Regions from separate parts of the Rhodococcus ruber genome, predicted to be linked through region 2. Evidence: riboswitches for the same ligand, from Rfam matches in the RefSeq annotation. Region 2 holds a riboswitch; the other holds the start of a gene.
What was found. Region 2 has a riboswitch for thiamine pyrophosphate ahead of thiO (glycine oxidase ThiO). Riboswitches for the same ligand answer to the same signal wherever they lie in the genome.
Positions count from the first base shown of each region.

Region 1: another riboswitch for thiamine pyrophosphate. It lies ahead of F1734_RS22925 (3-oxoacyl-ACP reductase); the one in region 2 lies ahead of thiO (glycine oxidase ThiO).

Region 1 is NZ_CP044211.1:5,015,850-5,019,298, forward strand. Features, by position in the region: gene F1734_RS22920 (LLM class flavin-dependent oxidoreductase) at 1-1,227, opposite strand, end outside; gene F1734_RS22925 (3-oxoacyl-ACP reductase) at 1,227-1,991, opposite strand; TPP riboswitch at 2,046-2,138, opposite strand; TPP riboswitch at 2,339-2,433, opposite strand; gene F1734_RS22930 (GAF domain-containing protein) at 2,810-3,449, shown strand, end outside.
Region 2 is NZ_CP044211.1:4,549,276-4,552,724, reverse strand. Features, by position in the region: gene F1734_RS20940 (NUDIX hydrolase) at 1-837, shown strand, start outside; gene thiE (thiamine phosphate synthase) at 904-1,593, opposite strand; TPP riboswitch at 1,620-1,732, shown strand; gene thiO (glycine oxidase ThiO) at 1,730-2,788, shown strand; gene thiS (sulfur carrier protein ThiS) at 2,794-3,009, shown strand; gene thiG (thiazole synthase) at 3,002-3,449, shown strand, end outside.

The DNA of each region.
Region 1 (3,449 bases), 470 kb from region 2:
TTCCGGGACGACGAGGTCGACGAAGTCGTCCAGCGAATCCGGATACGCCGGACACATCAGGTTGAATCCGTCGCAGGCGCCGGCGACGAACCACTCCTCGATCCCATCCGCGATCGCCTCGGGCGTGCCGATCATCGTCGCATGTCCTCCTCCGGCCGCGAGGTAGCCGAGCAGTTCACGCAGAGTGGGCCGGTGCGTTTCGATGATCCGTTGTACCGTCGCGTAGCGGCCCTGCGGGCCGGAGAACTGATCGAGGGGCGGCAGGTCGTCCACCGGCGCGTCGAGATCGTGGCCCGTGTAGTCCTGACCGGTGAAGACACCGAGCTGGGCGAGCGCGGCGTCGATGTCGAGCAACGCGTCCAGGGTCGCCTTCTTCGCCCGGGCCTCGTCCTCGGTGCGACCGACGTAGGGGACGAGGCCCGGCAGTATCGCAATCGACGCGGGATCTCGTCCGGCGGCGGCAGCGCGGCCACGCAGATCGGTTGCGAAGTCGAGCGCCGCGGCCGAATCCCACGACACCGAGTACACCGCTTCGGCGTGCCGCGCTGCGAGGTTGCGTCCGGTCTCCGACGCGCCCGCTTGGAACAGCACCGGACGCCCCTGCGGACAACGCGGCACGGTGAGCGGCCCGTCGACGCGGAAGTGCTGACCGCGGTGGTCGATCCGACGGATGGCATCGGCGTCGAGGTATCGACCGGCCGCGCGATCGACGAGGATGCCGGCTTCGTCCCACGAGTCCCACAGCGCAGTCAGCACCTCGATGAACTCCTCGGCGCGGCCGTAACGCTCGGCATGGTCCGGCAGCGCGTCGAACCCGTGGTTGCGCGCCTCCGCGTCGAACATCGAGGTCACAATGTTCACCCCGGCCCGTCCACCGCTGATGTGGTCCAGCGAGGCGAGCATCCGCGCCGCATGGAACGGTGTATGGAAGCTCGCGGACACCGTGGTGACCAGCCCGATGCGATTCGTCCTGCGCGCCATGGCGGACAGCGCGGTCAGGGGTTCGAGAAACCACGTGGTCCCAGCCGTGTAGCCCGGGTTCACGCAGTGTCCGTCGGCGAAGAACACCGCATCGAGGCAGCCGCGTTCGGCGGTCCGCGCGAGTTCCTCGTAGTAGGCGATGTCGCCGATTCGCTCCGCCGCAGACGATGGATGCCGCCAGGCCGCCGAATGGTGGCCGACACCGTGGAGAAAGGCGTTCAGATGGAGGGTGCGGGGCTCCGGCATCAGTTCATCACCAGTCCACCGTCGACCACCAGGTTCTGGCCGGTCACTGCTCGCGACCAGTCGGAAGCGAAGAACAGCACGGCGGCGGCGAAGTCCGCCGGGGTGGTGACCTTCCGCAGGGGCGTGGAGGCGGCGATCAGGTCGAATACTTCCTCGGGGGTCGCTGCCGATGCGTCGGTGGTGCGCAGCAGCCCGCCGGAGACCATGTTCACGCGGATGCCTTCGGGCCCGAGGTCTGCCGCGAACGTGCGGGTCAGCGACAGCAGTGCCGCCTTGGCGGCGGTGTAGTCGTGATACGGCACCACCGGGTTCTGGAACAGGTTGGTGCCGATGTTGATGACGGTGCCGCCGCCGGCCTCGCGCATGCCGGGCAGGGCCGCCTGGATCGTGTTGACAGCGCCGCCGACGATGCCGTCGAGTTGAGCGGCGAAGTCGCCGTAGCCGATCTCGTCGGCTCTGCGGCGCGCGTCGCCGTTGAAGGAGAAGTCGGGCAGCGCGTTGTTGACCACGGTGGTGACCGGCCGGCCGAACTGTTTCCGGGCCTGCGTGAACAGGACGTCTACCTGCGCGGCGTCGGTCACGTCGGCGGGCAGGGCGATCGCACGGTCCGGGCCGATCTTCTCGGCGAGGGCGTGGGCGGCGTCGCTGCTGTTGCGGTAGTTGACCACGACGGCGGCGCCCTCGTCGGCGAACGCCTGCGCGAGGTGGCGACCGAGACCGCGCCCGGCGCCGGTGACGAGGACAGTCTGGTTCTGCAGGAGCATTGTCTGTTCTTTCCCTTCGGTGGGAAGGGGTTCACCGCAGCGACGGACCACACGGCCGCGCCGGCTCGGCATCCCTTCGCTCGCATGATCGAGATCAGGTTCGACGGGTCTGTCTCTCAGCCGTTTCCGGCACCCCGTGTCGAGTCCGTCGCAAGCCTACCCCGGCTGTGCCTGCACGTCGAACTTCGATGTCACATCGGACAACTCGGCAGGCTGCGAAGGATTCCCGCCCGGCACGAGGACGATCCGGCGGCAGTGGGTCGCCTGAACATGGTCCAGAAGAAGCGCTGCCTGTCCTCCGGAATCCGAACCGGCAACGGACAACACTCGCGGCGGTGGACAAGCAGACATCGTCGTTCGGACATCCCTTCGCTAGTACGAACTAGAGCAGGTTCGACGAGTGTGATCTCAGCCCTCCTCCAGGGCACCCCGTGTCGAGAGGATCATAAGGCGTCGACGTCGTTCGGCGGCTCGGTGGGGCCGCGGGAGATGGACGGGTTCGGTGGCGAGCCGGCCGGGGCCACGCCGTACACGGTGCGGTCCGCTTCGCGCGGGTGTGTCGACCTGTGGTGGCGTGCGTGGGGCCCGAAAGCGTTCGTGCGGAACGATCTTGCTCAGGCAGTGTGCCGGTCGACCCACTTCTCGGCGAGTGTGCGAGATCGTCGACGAATTCCGCATTCGTGACGGCCGCAGACGGCAGGGGCCATGGTGTGGCTCACACTCCTGACGGTAGGCTGGACGGCGTGAGTAAGGCCAGTTCGGCGCGCCAACGGTTGCTCGCTTTCGGTTCCGGTGAAGACTTGTCGCGCCGCGCCCGATTGCTGAGCGACGTCCACGACGCGGTGATGTCCGGTCGGACGCCGCCGGTACCGCCGCGCGACGTCGTCGCCCGGTCGTGGTCGCGTCTTCGGGCAGACGGTGTCAGTCCCGCCCGGTGTGAGGACGTCGTACTCGCGGACACTTCCGAACTCGAGGCGCGCCGTGCACGAAGTGCCCTGAGATCGGTTCTGCCCGAGCTACGCGGCACCCTGACCGAGGTGGCGAGCGACGCGAACTTCATCGTGGTCGTCGCAGACTCGGACGGGGTGGTGTTGTGGCGAGAGGGTGCACGCGACGTGCAGAGGGAAGCCGACGTCCTCGGATTCGTGGAGGGCGCCCGGTGGTCGGAGAAGTCGGTGGGCACCAATTCGGTCGGCACGTCGCTGGTCGAGGACGCTCCGGTGCAGCTCTTCTCGGCCGAACACTACGCGCGGTCCCACTACGGCTGGTCGTGTACGGGGTCACCGGTCCACGATCCACGCTCCGGCGAGGTACTCGGGGTACTGGACATCAGCGGGTCCGCGATGTCGGTGCATCCGGCCACCGTGGCCCTCGTGCAGACGGCTGTGCGATTGGCCGAGTCGATGCTCTGGCGCGAGCATGCCGCCCACCTCGACAGGCTCCGTGCCGATGCGGCAC
Region 2 (3,449 bases):
GACGGCTGGGCCGTCGGACCCGACGGTGGTCGCCGGTGGGGCAGATTCGGCGCGGCCGGGCTGCTGCTGCGTGCACCGCTGCCCGACGGCACCCCGGCCGTGTTGCTGCAGCACCGCGCGGCGTGGAGCCACCAGGGCGGCACGTGGGCGCTGCCCGGCGGCGCCCGCGACAGCGACGAGAGTCCCGTCGTCGCGGCTGTACGGGAAGCCGAGGAGGAGACCGGGATCGACCCGGCTGCCGTGAGCGTGCGCACCGAGCGGGTCACCTCCGGCGTCGACGGAGGATGGACGTACACCACGGTCGTCGCGGACACCCCGAGCCCGATGGAGACGACCCTCAACGGGGAGAGCACCGAACTGCGCTGGGTGCCGGAGGCGGACGTCGAGACCATGCCCCTGCACTCCGGGTTCGCGGCCGCCTGGCCGGACCTGCGGACCCGGGCGGTGCGGATGCTGCTCGACACGGCCAACGTCCTCGGCGCGCGGCCGAACGGCTGGTGGCGCGACCGGCCGGGCGCCACCGCACGACTGCTCGCGGAGCTGGCGGAGTCGGTGCCCCGCACCGTCGAGCTGCCCGGCGGCTCGTTCGGCTGGGTGAGCCGCATCGAGGCGGTCCTCGAGGGGCAGGCCCGCGCGGCGGTGATCGACGACGACCGCACCCTGGTGCACACCGCCGCCGGCAGCGGAGACGACGAACTGGCCGTCCTGGCGAAGGGCACGTCGGCGGTCCTGGACCAGGTGCTCACCGTGGTGGTGACGGCCGACCGGGGACTGCGCGCCCGGCTGCCCGGGGATGTGCCGACCCTGGCGCCGTCGACGGTGCTCGACTGGCTGTGACGGACCGTCAGCGGGCGGCGCCGCCAGTGCGGCCGCCGCGGGTGCGCGACCGGCTGTGACGGACCGTCAGCGGGGCAGCGCGGCCTTCAGCGCGGCCGCCGCGGTCCGCGGATTCGGTGCCGCGGTGATGGCGCGGACCACCGCGATGCGGGTGGCGCCGGCGTCGAGCACCTCGGGCAGCCGCTCGGCATCGATGCCGCCGATGGCGAACCACGGCCGCCGCGGCTGCGACCGGGCCACCTCCCGCAGCACCTCGAGGCCCGCTGCGGTGCGGCCCGGCTTGGTGGGGGTCTCCCACACCGGTCCGTTGGCGAAATAGTCGACGCCGTCCTCGATGTCGGCCAGGCTGGCCTGGGCCCGGCTGGCGGTGGAGCGGCCGATCACCACGTCGTCGCCGAGGACCTGCCGGGCGTACCGCACGGGCAGGTCGCCCTGCCCGAGGTGCAGGATGTCGGCGCCGGCGGCCAGGGCGATGTCGGCGCGGTCGTTGACGGCCAGCAGGGCCCCGTGCCGGTGGCAGGCGGCGGCGAGCACCTCGAGCGCCTCGAGCTCCTCGCGGGCCTCGAGCGGGCCGAACTTCTTCTCGCCCGCCGAGCCCTTGTCGCGGAGCTGGACGATGTCGACACCGCCCGCGAGTGCCTCCTCGACGAATCGGGCCAGGTCGCCGGTGTCGCGACGGGCGTCGGTGCACAGGTAGAGCCGGGCCTGCGCGAGGCGTTCCCGGGGGGCGGGACGGTTGCCGCGGTAGGTAGTCACGGCGGAGACGGTAGTCTCTGCTCTGAACGAATCGACACGGGAGTCCCGGGGATCGCGGGGCTGAGAGGGGGCCTGCCGGCCCCGACCGTCAGCACCTGAACCGGATCATGCCGGCGCAGGGAGTGAGGTGGACGAACTGTTGGGAACCGTATCCGTCGTCGGCGGAGGCGTGATCGGGCTGTCGATCGCCTGGCGCACGGCCCGGGCCGGCTGGACCGTGACCGTGCACGACCCGTCCCCGGGAGCGGGGGCGTCGTGGGTGGCCGGGGGGATGCTCGCACCGTTGTCGGAGGGCTGGCCGGGTGAGGAACACGTCCTCGAGCTGGGTGCCGCGTCGCTGGCCCGCTGGCCGGCGTTCGGTGCCGAACTGCTCCGGGAGACCGGCCTCGACCTGTTCACCTCCACCGCCTCGCTGACCGTCGCGCTGGACGCGGCCGACGCCGCCGACCTGCGCACGATCGCCGAGTGGGTGTCGGCGCAGGGGCACGAGATGCGCGTGCTCGGCCGCGCCGAGGTGCGCGAACTCGAGCCGTCGCTGGGGCCGCGCATCCGTCTGGGTCTGCTGGCCCCGGACGAGCTGGCCGTGGACAACCGGGTCCTCGTCGACGCGCTGCGACGGGCTGCCGCCGGGGCCGGCGTCAGCTTCGTCGACGAGCCGGTGCGTGACGTCACCGAACTGGACGCCGACCGGGTCGTGCTCGCGGCCGGTGCCGCCTCGGCGCGGTTGTGGCCGGGCCTGCCGGTGCGGCCGGTCAAGGGGGAGATCCTGCGGCTGCGGACCCGGCCGGGCGCGGCTCCCGCCCCGCACCGGACGGTCCGCGGCAGCGTGCACGGCCGGCCCGCGTACCTGGTGCCGCGCGCGGACGGACTCGTCGTCGGCGCAACCCAGTACGAGGCCGACGACACGCAGGTCACCGTCGCGGGGGTGCGGGATCTCATCGCCGACGCCGAGGCGCTGTTCCCGGCGATCGGCGAGTACGAGCTGTACGAGGCGAGTGCGGGGCTGCGACCCGTGAGCCCGGACAACCTGCCGCTGATCGGCCGGCTGTCCGAGCGGGTGATCGCCGCGACCGGGCACGGCCGCAACGGCGTGCTGCTGACCCCGGTCACGGCGGACGCGGTGGTCGCGGAGCTCGCGGACGAACCGCTCGCTGTGGCGAAATATGCTGATCCGCAACGATTTACCGAGGAGTGAGTGTGATGAACGGTGCGCCGACGGTGGGAGTCACGGTCAATGGGGAGGAGCGCTGGTTCGCCCAGGCGCCGACGATGGCCGAGCTGCTGAGCGGACTCGGCCTCCCCGACCGGGGGGTCGCCGTCGCCGTGGACGGTGCCCTCTTCCCCCGGGGACGGTGGTCCGAGCGCGTCGAGAAGGGCTGGCAGATCGAGGTGCTGACGGCGGTGCAGGGTGGCTGAGCGCAACCCCGGCCACGACCTGCCGCCCCTGACGATCGCCGGACGCAGCTTCGCCTCGCGGCTGATCACCGGCACCGGTGGGGCCGCGAATCTCGCCGTGCTCGAGGAGGCCCTCGTCGCCTCCGGCACCGAACTGACCACCGTGGCGATGCGCCGGGTGGACGCGGCGTCCGGGACCGGCGTGCTCGATCTGCTTCGCCGCCTCGACATCGCGCCGCTGCCCAACACCGCCGGCTGCCGCGGCGCCGCCGAGGCGGTGCTCACCGCGCAACTCGGTCGCGAGGCGCTCGGGACGGACTGGGTCAAGCTCGAGGTCGTCGCCGACGAACGCACGCTGCTGCCCGACGCGATCGAACTCGTCTCGGCCGCCGAACAACTCGTCGACGACGGGTTCGTCGTGCTGCCCTACACCAACGACGATCCGGTGCTGGCGCGACGGC